2 regions of the Serratia plymuthica genome follow, and region 2 is predicted to be linked to the other one. Evidence: predicted binding sites of a transcription regulator. Region 2 holds the regulator's gene; the other holds the start of a gene.
The links. Region 2 encodes LexA, which represses DNA repair genes until DNA is damaged. Its sites were predicted from a motif close to TNCTGTATGTACATACAGNA; they were not measured.
Positions count from the first base shown of each region.

Region 1: mutH (DNA mismatch repair endonuclease MutH) is a predicted target of LexA. The motif match lies at 3,478-3,497, and genes of this name have one in related genera.

Region 1 covers NZ_CP068771.1:4,522,052-4,531,241, reverse strand. Annotated here, with positions in the region: gene ptsP (phosphoenolpyruvate--protein phosphotransferase) at 45-2,291, opposite strand; gene rppH (RNA pyrophosphohydrolase) at 2,304-2,834, opposite strand; gene mutH (DNA mismatch repair endonuclease MutH) at 3,531-4,217, shown strand; gene JK621_RS21085 (TerC family protein) at 4,313-5,029, shown strand; gene JK621_RS21080 (YgdI/YgdR family lipoprotein) at 5,201-5,419, shown strand; gene JK621_RS21075 (NADP(H)-dependent aldo-keto reductase) at 5,692-6,732, shown strand; gene lplT (lysophospholipid transporter LplT) at 6,780-7,976, opposite strand; gene aas (bifunctional acyl-ACP--phospholipid O-acyltransferase/long-chain-fatty-acid--ACP ligase) at 7,973-9,190, opposite strand, start outside.
Region 2 covers NZ_CP068771.1:3,969,483-3,978,672, forward strand. Annotated here, with positions in the region: gene JK621_RS18520 (hypothetical protein) at 55-342, shown strand; gene ubiC (chorismate lyase) at 347-871, shown strand; gene ubiA (4-hydroxybenzoate octaprenyltransferase) at 889-1,761, shown strand; gene plsB (glycerol-3-phosphate 1-O-acyltransferase PlsB) at 1,817-4,282, opposite strand; gene JK621_RS18540 (diacylglycerol kinase) at 4,432-4,800, shown strand; gene lexA (transcriptional repressor LexA) at 4,920-5,528, shown strand; gene dinF (MATE family efflux transporter DinF) at 5,747-7,081, shown strand; gene JK621_RS18555 (CsbD family protein) at 7,402-7,611, shown strand; gene zur (zinc uptake transcriptional repressor Zur) at 7,727-8,239, opposite strand; gene JK621_RS18565 (anti-sigma factor family protein) at 8,422-9,180, opposite strand; gene JK621_RS18570 (RNA polymerase sigma factor) at 9,177-9,190, opposite strand, start outside.

The sequences.
Region 1 (9,190 bases), 550 kb from region 2:
CCGGCAGGGAAAAGTTCTGTAAAAAAATCAGTCAACAGCGGCCTTTACTTGCCGCCGCGGATCAAGCCGCCCATGCCGCGCCGTTCCATAAATGCCGCGACCTGGTGACGCACTTCGGTGGTCATCTGGGCGTTCAGCACCCGCTGCGCCAGCACTTCGGCATCGGATAACTCAATATGCCGCAGCAAATATTTGATACGCGCCACGCTGCGCCCGTTCATGCTCAGGTTACGATAGCCCATGCCCACCAGCAGCAACGCACCCATAGGATCCCCGGCCAGCTCACCGCACAGGCTCACCTGCAACCCGGCCGAGTTGGCCTGAACGACGATCAGCTTCAGCACCTGCAACATTGAAGGATGCAGACTGTCGTACAACGCCGCCACGCGGGTATTGTTGCGGTCTACCGCCAGCAAATATTGGGTCAGGTCATTGGTGCCGACCGAAATAAACTCAACCCGCCCGGCCAAATGGGGGATCAGGAAAATCATCGACGGCACTTCCAGCATCACGCCAAGCTTGGGCTTCGGGATTTCATAGCCGAGCACCTCTTCCACTTCGCGACCTGCGCGTTCGATCAGACGCCGAGCCTCGTCGATCTCTTCCAGGCTGGTGATCATCGGCAGCAGGATACCCAGGTTACCGGTCCCGGCATTGGCGCGCAGCATAGCGCGCACCTGAATCAGGAATATTTCCGGCTGATCAAGGGTGATGCGGATACCGCGCCAGCCCAGGCAGGGATTTTCTTCGCTGATCGGCATATAAGGCAGCTGTTTATCGGCGCCGATATCCAGCGTCCGCAGCGTGACCGGTTTGTTCGGATAGAGCTGCAACATGCCCTGATACTGCGCAACCTGCTCTTCTTCCGAAGGGAAGCCGCTCTGCAACATAAAAGGGATTTCGGTTCGGTACAGGCCGACGCCATCGACTCGCCCGCCCAACAGCTGTTCGTGTTCCGGGCTGAGGCCCGCGTTAAGCATCACCTGGACACGCTCACCGCTTTTGAGCTGGGCCGGCTGCTCGACGTCGTCCTCCGCCAGTTTGCTTAATTCAAGCTCTTCGCTGATCAGCCGCTGGTATTCCTGCACCAGTACCGGTTCAGGGTCCACCAACAGTTCGCCGCGATAACCGTCGACAATCAGCAGCCGCTGGCTGAGCAGCGCCGGCTGGATATCCGCGCCCATCACCGTCGGCACGCCCATCGCCCGCACCAAAATCGCCGCGTGGGAGTTGGCGGCGCCATCGCGGACCACCACGCCGACCAGCCTATCCTGCGGCATTTCGGCCAGCAGGGTAGCGGTCAGTTCGTCCGCCACCAGCACAAAACGCGCCGGCCACTGGGTAGCGCCCTGGGTGGTGTCGTCGAGGTGGAATAACAGACGCTGGCCGAGCGCGCGCAAATCGCTGGCGCGCTCGCGCATGTAAGTGTCTTGCAGGCTGGCAAATTGGGCGGCAAAGACCTCAATGACCTGCTTAACCGCCCATTCCGCCACCGAGCCGGCGTCAATTTCGGCGAACAGTTCGCGCTTGAGGCGAGCGTCGTTCAACAGGTGGGAGTACAGATCGAAAATCGCCGCGCTCTCTTTTTGCGAGCTGGCGGCAAAGCGCTTGCTGAAGCGGCGGAATTCCGCGCCGGCTTCTTCCAGCGCCTGCGTCAGGCGTTCCCGCTCGCTCACGGTATCGAGCGTCGAGGCCTTGTAAACCTGATCGAGCGACGGCTGGCTGCTGTCCTGCCAACCTTCCGCCACCGCTACGCCGGGGGATGCCGCCAGCGCCCGGATGCGGGTCTGGCGATATTGGCCAAAAATGGCGTTAAGCTGCGATTGCGAGAGGATCCCGGCCATTTGCGTAGCCAGAGTCACCATGAAGGATTCTTCGCCTTCGTCGAACTGGCGCAGTTCGCGCTGCTGCACCACCAGTACCCCCAACAGTTGGCGGCGATGAATAATCGGCACGCCGAGGAAGGATCGGAAACGATCCTCCTTCACCTGGGGTATGTATTTGAAGCTGGGGTGGCTCTGCGCATCCGCCAGGTTTATCAGCTCCGCACGGCGCCCGACCAACCCGACGATACCTTCATCAAATGCCAACGCGATAGCGCGCCCACGCGGTTTCTTCAACCCGCGCGTCGCCATCAGGTAATAGCAGCGGCGATCGTTGTCTGCCAAATAAATGGAACAGACTTCCGTATCCATCGCCAGACAGGTTTCATTGACCAAAAGATCCAGCGCATCTGTCAGACTGGCCGCCGCGGCCACCTTCTCAACAATTTCTCGCAAGCGCGTGAGCATAGTCGGCTTAACTTAACCTCTCTTCCGGCGATAAGCGGGGGGCTGCTGCCGCTGTGTTGCCTGCTCCTGCATCGGCATCACGGTGACGGCGAATTCTTTCATCACCCGGCGGTAAACGTCGCGTTTGAACGACACCACCTGGCGTACCGGATACCAAAAGCTCACCCAGCGCCAGCCGTCGAACTCCGGCGTGCTGCTGCGTTGCATATTGATATCCGCGTCATTGCTCATTAACTGCAACAGAAACCATTTCTGCTTTTGGCCGATACAAACCGGCTTTGTGTCCCAACGCACCAAACGTTTTGGCAATTTATAGCGCAACCAGTTGCGGGTAGAGGCCAGGATACGCACATCCTTTTTGCTCAACCCCACTTCTTCGAACAGCTCACGGTACATTGCCTGTTCTGCGGTTTCGCCAGGGTTAATCCCACCTTGGGGAAACTGCCAGGAGTGTTGACCGTAACGGCGAGCCCAAAGGACCTGCCCCTGACGATTACAGATTACGATACCAACATTCGGGCGGTAGCCATCATCATCGATCACCGGACTACCTCAATAGCTTAAATTCGCATAGATGTCCTGATTGTTTCACACAAGCTACAGGCGGTAAACCACTGCTTTGCAGCACTCTAAACCGGATAACATTGGGATAACTCACAGATAATGGCAAAGTTATAAACAAGCGAGCCGATTTCACGGCGGTTTTATTCACTTTTTCTGTGGATAGGTGTGTGAAGAACTCAAGGGATAAGCCGGTAAAACTCTGGTGAACCCAAAAATGACGCTAAAAGTGATTTAATATTAATTAAATAAAAACAATGATATAAATTATTATCAACAGGCTTTGGCAAGGTAAAAATGTGATCTATGCACGGTAAGGATCTTACCCTGGCGAAAGATCCACCAACATCGTTTTTATCCACAGATTATCCGTATGAGTTACGCACAAAACGGACAATTTCGTAAAAAAGCGCCCGCGTCAAGGCTGTAAATCGAACCAGTGATCGGGAAAAATTTGGGTTATCCCACAAATCTGTGGATAAATAGGTGTAAGATCCTGTTTATTGTCGGTGGCTTCAGGTGCACAAGCAGCGGACGAAATGGGTTTACTGTGCGGCGGAATAAAAAAAGTCATGAAAAATCATGCTGCTATTCGTTTATTCCCGTGTCTTTTCCCACTGATATTCGCTGTGCACAAATGCAGTACATTTTTCAACCAAACCTGACGAGCTTGTATTTATGGCGTTTTTATCCCCTCTCCCCTCTCCGCCGGAAAACGAACAGCGGCTGTTTGAGCGAGCGCAGCAGCTTGCCGGCTTTACCCTGGGCGAACTGGCTGCACGCGCCCAACTGCCGATCCCCAAGGATCTGAAACGCGATAAAGGTTGGGTGGGCATGCTGCTGGAGTTGTACCTTGGCGCCATGGCGGGCAGCAAGCCGGAGCAGGATTTCCCCGAACTGGGTATTGAGTTGAAAACCATCCCGATTGACGCCGCCGGCAAACCGCTGGAGACCACCTTCGTCTGCGTAGCACCGCTTACCGGCAACAGCGGCGTGACCTGGGCCAACTGCCATGTGCGCCATAAGTTGGCGCGGGTACTGTGGATACCGGTAGAAGGCGAACGGCAAATCCCGCTGGCGCAGCGGCGCATAGGCTCACCGCTGCTGTGGAGCCCGAGCGCCGCTGAAGAAGAGATGCTGCGCCGTGACTGGGAGGAACTGATGGACCAGATCGTGCTCGGCCACGTGGAGCGGATCACCGCACGCCACGGTGAGGTACTGCAACTGCGGCCCAAGGCGGCCAACAGCAAGGCGCTGACCGAGGCCATCGGCGAACAGGGCCAGCCGATCCTCACGTTGCCGCGCGGTTTTTATCTGAAAAAAAACTTCACCGCCGCGTTATTGGCAAGACATTTCTTAATATGATCCTCTTTGTTTAAGCCAGGTTTAGCTAACAGTGTCGCCAAATCAATAAACGCGTATAATTCAGCCTTTGCATTTCATTAAGGTGTGGCTTGGCAATGTTCGATTGGATTATGGATCCCAATGCCTGGTTAGCGTTAGGTACGCTGACCATTCTTGAGATCATTTTGGGTATTGATAATATTATTTTCCTGTCTCTGGTGGTGGCCAAACTGCCGAAGGCGCAGCAGAACAAGGCACGCCGTATCGGTCTGGCCGGTGCAATGCTGATGCGTCTGGCGCTGCTGGCGTCTATCGCCTGGGTAATCCGTCTGACCCACCCGCTGTTTACCCTGATGGACCACAGCGTCTCGGCGCGCGATCTGATCCTGCTGCTCGGCGGACTGTTCCTGATCTGGAAAGCCAGTAAAGAGATCCACGAAACCATCGAAGGGTCCGATGAAGAGCACCATACCAAAGTGAACGGCTTCCTCGGCGCCATCGTGCAGATTATGTTGCTGGATATCATCTTCAGCCTGGACTCGGTGATTACGGCGGTAGGCCTGTCCGATCACCTGTTTATCATGATGGCGGCGGTGGTGATTGCGGTGGGGGTAATGATGTTTGCCGCCCGGCCGATCGGCGAGTTCGTCAATCGCCATCCTTCAGTGAAAATGCTGGCGCTGGCGTTCCTGATCCTGGTGGGCTTCACCCTGATGCTGGAAAGCTTCCAGGTGCATGTCCCGAAAGGTTATATCTATTTTGCGATGTTCTTCTCGATGTCCGTCGAAGCGCTCAACCTGATGCGCAGTAAAAAAAACCAGGCAACCGAGTAATCCCCACGGGAGCATGCGAAAGCCGCTCCCGCTCGCATTTTTATCCCTCCTTCATATTTTCCCCATACTTTCTCTTACCAAGATAAGGACTTATCTGAAACACGAGGTATCCAGAGTTTGCTAATCTTGGAAGAAAGCTCTTTTCCGCATACATAATTGAGGATCGGCAGGATGAAAAAGTGGGTAATGGCAGTTTCTGCGTTGGTAATCGCCGCCGGTCTGACGGGCTGCTCCAGCGATTACGTGATGGCGACCAAAGACGGCAATATGATCCTGACTCAGGGCAAACCCGAGATCGACCAGGATACCGGCCTGATCAGCTATAAAGATGAAAAAGGCAACAACCGCCAAATCAACGGCGATCAGGTTTCACAGGTCATCGAACGTTAATCCCCCCCAACTAGTTACAGCCAGGCGGCCAGTTCGCTCACCCCAGTGACTTTAGTAAGGAACTGGGGTGAACGGGTCGCTGTCGCTTGAAAGACGACGGGTATATCGCCTCCTCCCCTGCGCGATAACCTTCTCCGCACGGAATCCACTTCCCCCATCTTCACGGCTTGGTTATAGTCGGGAAAGGCGATATTACCGCCTTGCAAGCTATCAGGCTCCTGTTTCACCGGGCGTAAAGGCCCGTAAGCACTGACACGAAAGGAAGGCCGTTAATGCAATACCACCGTATACCCCACAGTTCTTTAGAAGTGAGCGTGCTGGGACTGGGCACCATGACCTTTGGCGAACAGAACAGTGAAGCCGATGCCCATGCGCAACTCGACTATGCATTAGCCGCTGGCGTCAATCTGATCGATACCGCAGAGATGTATCCGGTACCGCCCCGTCCTGAAACCCAGGGGCTGACCGAACAGTACATCGGCAGCTGGATCAAGGCGCGCGGCAACCGTGAAAAAATAGTGCTGGCCAGCAAGATCGCCGGGCCGGTACGCGGCGCCGACAGCAGCATCCGGCCGCAACAGGCGCTGGACCGCAAAAATATCCGCGCCGCGCTGGACGCAAGCCTGAAACGGCTGAACACCGATTATCTCGATCTTTATCAGTTGCACTGGCCGCAGCGCCAAACCAATTACTTCGGCAAACTCAATTATCAATACACCGACGATAAAGCCAGCGTTACCCTGTTGGAAACGCTGGAAGCGTTGACCGAGCAGGTACGCGCCGGGAAAATCCGTTATATCGGGGTATCCAATGAAACGCCGTGGGGCGTAATGCGCTATCTGCAATTGGCCGAAAAACACGAACTGCCGCGCATTGTCTCGATTCAAAACCCCTACAGCCTGCTGAACCGCAGCTTTGAGATCGCTCTGGCGGAGATCAGCCAGCACGAGGGCGTTGAACTGCTGGCCTATTCCAGCCTGGCGTTTGGCACCCTGAGCGGCAAGTACCTAAACGGCGCCAAACCGGCCGGAGCGCGCAATACGCTGTTCACTCGCTTTAACCGCTATTCTGCACCGCAAACGCAACTGGCGATTGCCGAATATGTCGCGTTAGCCAAAAAGCACGGACTGGATCCTTCGCAGATGGCGCTGGCGTTCGTGCGGCAACAGCCGTTCGTGGCAAGCACCCTGCTGGGCGCCACCACGCTGGATCAGTTGAAAACCAACATCGACAGCTTTGACCTGGTGTTGGATGAAGACGTGTTGCAGGGGTTGGAAGAGATCCATACCCGCTTTACCATTCCCGCGCCATGAATACGTCGGGGCGCGGTGTGTTGCGCCCCGACAGCTGTCCATTGCGGTTATTTCGCGCCGCGCTGTGAAAACCACAGCGCGGTGATCGCCAGCGCAAACACCACGCCAAAACCAATACCCACACCGACCACCGGCACGCTCACTTTCACCGCCAGAGAGTACAGACCCAGCATGAGCAACATGGCGGTATTCTCTCCCAGGTTTTGTACCGCAATCGCATTGCCGGCGCCTACCGAACGTTTTCCTCGTTCCTGCAACAACGCGTTCAACGGCACCACAAAGAAGCCCCCCAACACGCCTATCGTCAGCAGCAACGCATAAGCATTAAACAGGGTGGTTTGCAGCGCAAAGATTGCCACCGCCACGCCAATCAGGATCCCGGCCGGCATACAACGTTTCACCGTTTCCAGCGTGACAAAGCGCGCAGCCGCCCCGGCGCCAATCACAATCCCTACGGCCACCATGGCGTTCAGCAGCGTCGGCGTGGCGTTATCGCCGATGCCAAGCGCCACCGGCACCCACAGCACCAACAGAAAACGCAGCGTCACCCCGGCGCCCCAGAACAGGCTGGTGCCAATCAATGAAAAACGTGTCTGACCGTCGCGCCACAACACAACGCATGCGTTGAAGAAGGCGCGGGTCATCGCGCGCGGCGTCCAGGAAGCCGCCGGGTGCGCCGCCGGCAGGCGTGGAATGTACAGGTTGGCGATCACCGCCGCCGCATATACCAGCGCGCAGACCGCCAACGCAGCCACAATGTGCCAGTCGGCCAGCACACCGCCGGCAACCGAGCCAATCAGGATCGCGGCAATGGTGGAGGCCTCCATCAGGCCGTTGGCCTTGACCAGCTTTTCGCCGTGCGTGATTTCACCCAAAATGCCGTACTTGGCCGGGGAATAAGCGGCGGCACCCACGCCCACCAAGGTATAACCGAGGAAGGGATTAAGCCCAAAACAGATGACCAGCGCGCCGGCCAGCTTCAGAGCATTCGCCGCCATCATCACCCGTCCCTTGGCGAAACTGTCGGCGACCTGGCCGACAAAGGGGGCCAGAATGATATAGGTGGCGACAAACGCCATCTGCAAAATCGGCTGGCTCCAGTCGGGGTACAGCTGCTGCTTGATCAACGCCAGCGTGGCGAACAGCAACGCATTGTCGCCGAAGGCGGACAAAAACTGCGCGCAAATCACGGCAATCATGCTGCGCGAGAGCAAAGGTGAGTCGGTATTCAACGACGGGTTCATCGGGTATTCTCCGGCTGTTCGGCCATTTTACGCAGGGTTACAAAGTCCGGTTTGCCACTGCCGAGCACCGGCAAGGTTTTCAGGAAACGAATATCACGCGGTACCGCCAGTTCGGGGCTACCCAACTCACGCGCCGCACGCAACAAGGCTTCGCGGGTGATGCTTGCGTCGGTGGTAAACAGCACCAGCGCTTCCCCCTTGCTGCTGTCGCTTTTCACCGTGGCGGCATGCTGCCCTTCCGGCGCCACGCGCTGCGCCAGCAACTCCACGCTCTCCAGCGAGACCATTTCGCCGGCCAGCTTGGCGAAACGCTTTACCCGGCCGCGAATGACGCAGTAACCCTGATCGTCCAACGTGACGATATCGCCGGTGTCGTACCAGCCCGGTTGCAGATTGCCGTTTTCATCTTCCGCCGCCGGCGGTTCCAGCTCACCCGGGCGCTCCACACGCAGATAGCCTTTCATGATATTCGGACCTTTCAACTGCAGGCGCCCGCCGTTATCGATGCCCGGCACCTTCATCAAACGCGCCTCCATTTTCGGCATAATGCGGCCCACGGTACCCACCTTCGCCGCCAACGGAACGTTGATCGACACCACCGGCGCACATTCGGTTACGCCATAGCCTTCCAGGATACGGATGCCGTATTTGTCCTGATAAATCTGTTTGGTGCTGTCCGCCAGCTTTTCCGCCCCGGCCACCACGTAACGCAAGCGGGCAAAATCATACGGATGGGCGAAGCGCGCGTAATTATTGAGGAAGGTGGCGGTGCCAAACAGCACGGTGCAGTTGCGGTCATACACCAGTTCGGGCACCACGCGGTAATGCAACGGGCTGGGGTAAAGGAAAATGCGGCTGCCGGTCATCAGCGGGGTCAGCAGCCCGACCGTCAGGCCGAACGAATGGAACAGCGGCAGCGATGACATAAAACGGTCGCGCGGGGTGAAATCGGCGATGGTGCGGATCTGTTCAACGTTGGCCAACAGGCTGGCATGGGAGTGCACCACGCCTTTTGGATTACCTTCCGACCCCGAGGTGAACAAGATCAAGGCGGCATCGTCCGGCTGTTGCGGCAGCATGGCATGTGCCGGCTGGAACAGGTGGCGCAGGATCCACAGCTTGTCCGCCAAAGTCAGGGTATCTTTAAGGTCCTCCAGATACACCCAGTTGGCCTCCGGCACCTGTTCCGGCAAGTGTGTCAGCTTGCCCTTTTC
Region 2 (9,190 bases):
AAGATGGTTTCCCTGGCGTCGGCAATAAGATTTGCTGACAAAAGTGTCGGTCTGATGGCGATTCAACGTTGCCTTGCAAAGGTATCTACGCGCGTAGATAAAACAATGCCGCAGAGGCGAAAGTTTGCAGACGATCACAGAATCCCCATCGCTCCGGGGATTGAAGGTAGAGAAAACAGATGGCAGAAAGATGACATTACGGCGTTTTATCGCAGCGATTTTGCTGCCTGCCGCGCCACGAATCCGCCTGCCGCTTTTGGATTTCTGCGTTACAATGGATTTCTGTTAACAGTTTGTATGGTCTGGTGCAGCCCGCAGGGTGAGGCGTCAGGCCTGGAGTAGAACAATGTCTGGCAATAGGGATTCCATCCTGCCGCCGCTTGAGTGGTTATCTGCGCAATCCCCCCCGGTACCCGCCGCCGTCAGTGACTGGCTGATGGAGCCAGGATCCATGACCCGCCGTTTTGAACGCCACTGCGGGCGCGTGCACGTCGAACCGCAGCGCGAATGTTTCGTCACCCGCGACCAGTTGGGTGAAGAGGCCGAGCACCTGCCGGACAGCCCGCGTTACTGGCTGCGTGAGATTGTACTGCTGGGCGATAACCAGCCCTGGCTGCTGGGGCGCACGGTGATCCCGCAGGAAACCCTGACCGGGCCGGATCAGGCGCTGGTGGATTTGGGCACGCTGCCGCTGGGGCGTTACCTGTTCAGCAGCGGTGAATTGACTCGCGATTACATTCATATGGGGCGGCAGGATGCGCTGTGGGCGCGCCGTTCCCGTTTGCGGCTGGCGGGCAAGCCGTTGTTGCTGACCGAACTGTTTTTACCTGCTTCGCCGTTGTACGCGGCGGGCAGTACGGAAACTGCATGATGAGGAGAGGAAATACCTTGGAGGGAAGCGTGACTCAAAGCAAATGGCGGGCTTACAGCCATCTGATGCGCCTCGATAAACCGATCGGCAGCCTGTTGCTGCTGTGGCCAACGCTGTGGGCGCTGTGGATTGCGGGGCAGGGTGTGCCGCCGCTGTCCATTCTGCTGGTGTTTGTCCTTGGGGTGTTCCTGATGCGCGCTGCCGGCTGTGTGGTCAATGACTATGCCGATCGCGCCGTTGACGGGCATGTGAAGCGTACCGCGGGGCGCCCAATGCCGAGCGGCCGGGTGAGCGAGAAAGAGGCCAAGATCCTGTTCGTGGTGCTGGTGCTGGTCTCGTTTGGGCTGGTGCTGACGCTGAACAGCATGACCATTTGGCTATCGCTGGCGGCGCTGGCGCTGGCGTGGGTCTATCCGTTTATGAAACGGGTTACCAATCTGCCGCAGTTCGTGCTGGGAGCGGCGTTTGGCTGGGGTATTCCAATGGGGTATGCCGCCGTCAGCGAGTCGCTGCCGCTGAGTTGCTGGCTGCTGCTGCTGGCCAATATCTGCTGGACGGTGGCTTACGATACGCTGTATGCCATGGTAGACCGCGACGATGACCTGAAGATTGGCGTCAAATCCACCGCCATTCTGTTTGGCCGTTACGACAAGCTGATCGTCGGTCTGCTGCAGTTCGCCACACTGCTGCTGTTGCTGTGGGTTGGATATCTCGCACAGCTGAGCGGGGCATTTTATTGGTCGTTGCTGCTGGCGGGCGCCTTGTTTATCCATCAGCAAAAGCAAATCGCCACCCGCGATCGCGATGCCTGCTTCAAGGCATTCCTGGATAACAACTACGTCGGGCTGGTGTTGTTTATCGGTATCGCATTGAGTTACTGGCAGGGTTAGCGGTATTTCGGCAATAAAAAAGGCACCTGACGGTGCCTTTTTGTTTATTAACCAATTACTCGTCTTTTTCTTCCGTTGTCGCCGTTTCCGGCTGCACGCTGGTTTCCGCCGGCATGCTGACGCTTTCGATAGTCAGCTTGATTTCCGGGGTAATCAAATCGCTCAGCATGCTGTACACCTCCAGGGTGTGCTCACGGACGGCATCGCCGATATCGTTGATGTAGCCTTCTTCACGCAGCGTCGCCACCAGGGTAGAGAACACCGCCTTGTCGAAGAACTCCGGCGCGTTGATGCCGTGCAGCACCGAAAGGCGCTGGGCCATGATGCGGCTCTCTTTCTCCAGCGCGCCGCGGTTGATGCTCGGGTTGGCGCTGAGGATAGACATGGTGATGGCATAGCGCTGCAACGTTTCGCGCACGCCGGCTGCCAGCAACTGCAGAGGGCGAATGCGCGCCGGGTTAAGCACCAGATCGTCGCCTTTGTCGCAGATGAGCTGCTGACGGATCATTTCCTCGATCAGCGGCCGCAGCACTTCCGGCAACTGTTCCTTGTCGTTATGCAGGAACAGTTCGGCCTTCAGCATCGGGTAAATCAGGCCGATCTGCCGCAGCAGCTCAGCGCGTGACACCCGGCGGTGATGCATCACTATGGTGGCGATCAGCGAAGGCAGCACCAGCAGATGGTGGATATTGTTGCGGTAATAGGTCATCAGCACCGCCTGCTCGCGCGGCAGGATGATGATATCGCCGATGTTATCCTTCTCCACCTCGAACTTGTTCATGTTCAGCGCGTGATCCAGCAGCTCGTCCGGCGTCTGGGTCGGCACGGTGACGTCGCCGGCGTAAGGCACGTTGCGCATCAGTTGCAGATAACACTCCAACTGCTCAAGCAACTGCTCGCGGGTCAGCGAGCGCTGGCGTGAGGCCAGCAGCGCCGTGGAACACAGGTTCATGGCATTGGCGGCGGCCGCGTTGTTGATGCGCACCATAATCTTGGCCGCCAGGTCGTTGACCGTTGGCGTCAGCCAGCTTGGACGTTGGGCTTCGATCGGGTCAATCGATTCGCGCCACTGCGGCACATGCTGGTTCAGATAGGCGGTCAACGGCAGCGGATCGCCGAAGTTGACGTAACCCTGGCCGAGATTACGCAGTTTGCGCAGGCCGCGCAGCATCTGCAACAGGCTCTCTTTTTCCTTGGTCGCCCCGCGCAGTTCTTTGGCGTAGGTACCTACCTCCATCACGTGTTCGTAACCGATGTAGATCGGCACCAGCGTGATAGGGCGAGTACCGCCGCGCAGCATGGCCTGAATGGTCATCGACAGGGTGCCGGTCTTCGGTTCCAGCAGGCGCCCGGTACGGGAACGGCCGCCTTCGACGAAGTATTCCACCGAGTAGCCGCGGGTAAACAGCTCGCCGAGGTATTCGCGGAACACCGTCGAGTACAGTTTGTTGCCTTTGAAGGTGCGGCGAATAAAGAACGCGCCCAGGCGACGGAAGATCGGCCCGGCCGGCCAGAAGTTGAGGTTGATGCCGGCGGCGATGTGCGGCGGCACCAGGCCCTGGTGATACAGCACGTAGGACAGCAGCAGGTAGTCCATATGGCTGCGGTGGCACGGCACATACACGATCTCGTGGCCGTCCTGCGCCAACTGGCGCACGCGCTCGGCATTGGTGACGTTGATGCCCTGATACAGCCGGTTCCAGGTCCAGCTCAGCACGCGATCGGAAAGACGCACCGTCTCGTACGAGAAGTCGGCGGCGATCTCTTCCATCAGCGCAATGGCGTTCTGCTGGGCCTTTTCGTGGGAAATTTTCTTGCTGCGCGCTTCGTCTTCGACCGCTTTTTCGATCGCTTTGGAGGCCAGCAGCTTATTGAACAGATCCTGGCGGGCCGGCAGGCTCGGGCCGACGGCGGCCAGACGTTGACGCGAGAAATGCATGCGCGCCACGCGCGCCAGTTTCTGCGCGATAATTTTGTCCGTGCCGTGTTCGGTCGCCATTCGGCGCAGTGAAACGGTGTTGGAGAAACGCACGAAGCTGTCGCGGCCCAGCCACAGCACGGCGAAGAATTTCTGAACGCCGTTCAGCAAGCGCAGATGCGGCGTGCCGTGACCTTCGCGGCCCGGAGAACGGCCGAACATCACCGAAACCGGCAGCATCTGAATATCGAGATCCGGATTGCTGCGGTGCAGATCCAGATAGTCGTGAAACAGTTTTACCGATTCTTCTTTCGGCGTGTAGTAGCGGAATACGCGCGGGCCGTCGTGGATAAACACGTGGCTTGGCAGTACGGTGCCGTCTATCTCCAGCGGATTGAGGGGATCGGGCAAATCCTGCGCCAGGCACTGGGTGCGCAGCGTCAGCAAATCCGCCTTGGAATTATAAGGTAAAACATACAAAATCGGTCGTGTGGGATCCAACCCTAACTCCGTGACCGGATCTGAAGGGATAACCTTACTTCTTACCAACAATTTGAGTGGTAAATTCAATAATTTATAATAAATTTTACGCCAACCTGACATAACAACGTGAAGCCTCTTGTTAGCAATGCGCCGCAAGCATACCAGAAACCGGGTAGCAGATCTGTGGTGTTGGAAAACCGGGAGCCGGGAGAGTTTCCTGACCCAAGCTCTATAATTATGACTTACCTCTGTGAAAGGCACTAAAAAACATGGCAAACCAAGCAACCGGCCTGACCCGTATTATTAAAGCCGCCGGCTACTCATACAAAGGCTTTTCTGCTGCCTGGCAGCACGAAGCCGCCTTCCGCCAGGAACTGGTGGCGACCGTGCTGGCTATCATACTGGCGATCTGGCTGGATGTGGGTGCGATAGCGCGCATTTTACTGATCGGATCGGTACTGTTGGTCGTGATCGTCGAGATGCTGAACAGCGCGATTGAAGCCATTGTCGACAGGGTGGGTACGGAACACCACGAGCTTTCCGGCCGCGCGAAAGATATGGGGTCGGCGGCGGTAACGCTGACGATCGTACTGGCGCTGTTTGTCTGGGGTTCTGTACTGTGGCAGCACTTTGTCTGAGTGGAATGCTTCATTGCGGCGGGGACGCTAATCCCTGATTTTTATTCATTCTTCGGTTCCCAAGCCGCGCTTACCTGTATATACTCACAGCAAGACTGTATAAACAAACAGGGGGCGGAATGAAAGCATTAACTACCAGACAACAAGAAGTCTATGATCTGATTCGCGATCATATTTCGTCAACTGGCATGCCGCCAACGCGCGCCGAGATCGCCATGCGTCTGGGGTTCCGTTCGCCAAATGCTGCAGAAGAACATCTGAAAGCGCTGGCGCGCAAGGGCGTGATCGAGATCGTCTCCGGCGCTTCACGCGGTATTCGCCTGTTGATGGAAGATGAAGAAGGTTTGCCGCTCATTGGCCGCGTGGCCGCCGGTGAACCGCTGCTGGCGCAGCAGCATATCGAAGGGCACTATAAGGTGGATCCTTCCCTGTTCAAACCGAGCGCGGATTTCCTGCTGCGGGTCAACGGCATGTCGATGCGTGATATCGGCATTCTCGACGGCGATCTGCTGGCGGTGCATAAAACCCAGGACGTGCGTAACGGCCAGGTGGTTGTGGCGCGTATTGAAGACGAAGTGACGGTCAAACGTCTGAAAAAGCACGGCAATGTGGTTGAACTGCTGCCGGAAAACAGCGAATTCCAGCCTATCGTGGTCGATCTGCGTCAGCAGAATTTCACCATTGAAGGCTTGGCGGTCGGCGTGATCCGCAATGGCGACTGGATTTAACCCACCCGCCTGAACGTCGTCCCCTGATTTAAATCGCCCCAGCTCTGGGGCGATATCATTTCTGATTTCAATGTAATACCCAATAGATTTCAAGGCGCGGGAAGGCGTCCAGCGAGAGAATCCGCAGGAGCTTACTCAAGTAAGTGACCGGGGTGATCGCGCGTAGCCAACACATCTGCACCTTGAAAGATGAAGGGTATCCACGGGAACATTTCACTATGCGCCTGCTTTCTGCCTTCACCAGCGATACTGATAAAGCCCTATGGCGCCTTGCGTTGCCCATGATCTTTTCCAATATTACCGTCCCGCTGCTGGGGTTGGTGGATACGGCGGTGATTGGCCACCTGGACAGTTCTACCTATCTGGGCGGCGTTGCGATTGGCGCCATGGCTACCAGCTTCCTGTTTATGCTGCTGCTGTTCCTGCGCATGAGCACTACCGGGCTGGCGGCGCAGGCGCTCGGTGCGCAGGATCCGCCGGCACTGGCGCGCGCTTTTATGCAGCCGCTGCTGATGGCGGTATTGGCCGGGCTGGCGATTGTGCTGCTGCGGCATCCGTTGATCGGCATGGCGTTGCAGATCGTGGGCGGCGATGGCGCGGTGCTGGAGCAGGCGCGGCTTTTCCTCGAGATCCGCTGGTTAAGCGCGCCGGCAGCGCTGGCCAATATGGTGATTCTGGGCTGGCTGCTTGGGGTGCAATACGTGCGTGCGCCGGTGATCTTGCTGATTATCGGCAATCTGCTGAATATCTTACTGGATATCTGGCTGGTGGTGGGGTTGGGCTGGAACGTGCAGGGGGCGGCGATAGCCACCGCCATCTCTGAATATGCCACGTTGTTGCTGGGGCTATGGCTTGCCTGGCGGGTGATGCGCGTACGCGGTATTTCAGCGCCGATGCTGCGCCAGGCCTGGCGCGGTAATCTGCGGCGCCTGTTGGCGCTGAATCGCGACATTATGTTGCGTTCATTGTTGCTGCAATTGTGTTTTGCTTCGCTGACCATCTTCGGCGCCCGGCTCGGCGGCGACGTGGTGGCGGTAAACGCAGTGCTGATGAATTTACTGACTTTCACTGCCTACGCGCTCGACGGTTTTGCCTACGCGGTAGAGGCGCATTCCGGTCATGCCTATGGCGCCCGCGACGACAGCCAACTGCACAAGGTGTGGCGCGCGGCATGTCGCCAGGCTTGTCTGGTGGCGTTGGCTTTTGGGGTGGTGTATGCCTTTGCCGGGCAGCATATCGTGGCAGCGCTAACCTCTTTACCGGAACTGCGTACGCTGGCGAGCCATTATCTGCCGTGGCAGGTGGTGCTGCCGTTGGTGGGAGTGTGGTGCTATCTGCTGGATGGCATGTTTATTGGCGCTACCCGCGGCGCAGAAATGCGCAACAGCATGGCGGTGGCGGCCGTCGGTTTCGGCCTGACGTTGTTTACCGTCCCTGTATTAGGCAACCACGGATTATGGCTGGCGCTGGCGGTGTTTCTGTCGCTGCGGGGCATTGCGCTGGGCTGGTTCTGGCACCGTCACCGGCTGCACGGCACCTGGTTTACGCTGTGATAAGCCAGTGAGCCTTACCGACTATTAAGTAATTTATCTTATGTTTTTATTTGTATTTGCTTACATATTTCGAAGCGCCGCTCCATTCGGGTAGTGCTTTGTTTGTTGGCGTATTTTTCTGTTTAAATGTTTGTTAATGGATTTTTATTCTGGTTTTTATTATTTTTTCGTTATCTGCGTCTACACTTAATCATGTTGCTGGCTAAATTAATGGGGGGTGGCATCCCTTTGGTTAGCGGTAATAGACCATAAAAATTGCTGGGTTAGACGCCCTGTCAGCACAGTGTCAAACTGATTTAGCACAGGTTAACGGAGAGACTATGAACAAAGATCAAGCCGACGGTAACTGGAAACAGTTTAAAGGAAAAGTGAAGGAACAATGGGGCAAGCTGACCGATGACGATTTGACGGTCATTGAAGGGAAACGCGAACAGCTTGTCGGTAAAATCCAGGAACGTTATGGCTACCAGAAAGAGGCGGCCGAGAAAGAAGTTAAATCCTGGGAAGACCACAACAAGTATCGCTGGTAGCGAGCAGGGCCACAGCGGACGGTGGCCGTAAGCGACCGTAGCCGGCCTGGCGTTTTTCATCCCCTTAACGCCACGGCCACAGGTACAGGGAAGTGCCTGACCCACCCCGCGTCATTTATTTCTTCTTGATGGCGATACTGTGATCGTGCTCGCCGCAATCATGCTTGCTGTCGCAGGCCTCTACCTCAACACAGTCTGAACACAGGCCATGCGCTTCCACCACGCTGTGGCGCAGCACAAAACCCGACTCTTTCGCCAGCTTTTGCAGCGTTTCCTCGACCCCTTCGGTGGTGCGTTCCGTTACCTGAGCACAGCGATCGCAGATAAACAGCGCGGAAGTATGCATCGGTTGTTCGAAGTGATGGCACAACACATAGCTGTTGGCCGACTCCACCCGATGAATGAATCCTTGTTCCAAAAGAAAATCCAGCGCGCGGTAGACCGTTGGCGGTTTAGCCTGCGGTTCAGCCACGCGCAGCAGATCCAGCAGGTCATAAGCGCTGATGGCACCGGGTTGTTGTGCCATCAGGCGTAACACTTCCAGCCGCTGCGGCGTCAGCCGCACATTGCGCTGCTGGCAGAGTTGTTCAGCCTGCGCCAGCAGTTTTTCCTGGGTGCTTGAGTTCATGGCAAATATCCCGGTACGTAAAAAAACCGATTTTACCATGATTAAGCGTAATCGCCGAGAGTCGCACCCTTTTCCGCTGATAAGGATGTGACGGGGGGCAGGGGCAGCGTTTGCGCGCCTGAAAAAAGAGGAAAATCAGCCTCTATACCGACGCCTGCGCGGTGAGCAACGCCCATTTTCTCTCAGACGGAAAGTGAGCGTTGCAGGCGCCCCGCCAGCATGGTCATTTCCGCCGCCGGATTATGGCCAATCAGCATAAAGCTGTGGCTGCCATCGGCCCAATACACCACATTCATCCCCTGGCGCCGTTCGCTTTGTGCGGCCTCCGGCTTGCCCGGTTGCTGAATGATGCACAGCGCCAGTGGGCCAAATTGTGCGTCCAGCCAGGTCAACTGAGCAATGCGACGATCGTCGTAAGCCAGCACGCGGGCATTTTTCAGCTCTGCGCCGTTCAATGCCAGTTTGGGAGCGGGGAGGGCAATGTTCAGCCGTTCACCGGTATGCTGCAACTGGCTGGCGAGTAGCGCTGGGGAACTGTCGAAGCCCGCCAGCGTTTCCGGGGTATAGAGCGCCATGTACTGGGCCACCAGGCCGCGCCAGTTGTCTTCTGGCTGATTCGCCTGCAGCCAGGCGCGATCGCCCGCGACACCCAGCGCCAGAAAACCGACGGCAGCGGCAATCAGGGCACGGCGGCTGACGCCGCGTTGCGGGGCAGGAGCGGCAAGTGGCCATCTGGCCTGGAGCCGTTGCGCCGGGGCCTCATCCAGTAAAGGGGCAAACGCCTGTTTGAACGGCAGATTGCTGCGCTCCAGCAGCGACAAACGGTCGGCCAATGCCGGTTCGTCGACCAGGCGCTGTTCCAGGCTGCGACGTTGCTGGGGATCCAGTTGATTATCCAGATAGGCGACCAGCAGTTCATCCGCAGTATAGTATGAGCTCATGATCGTTCTC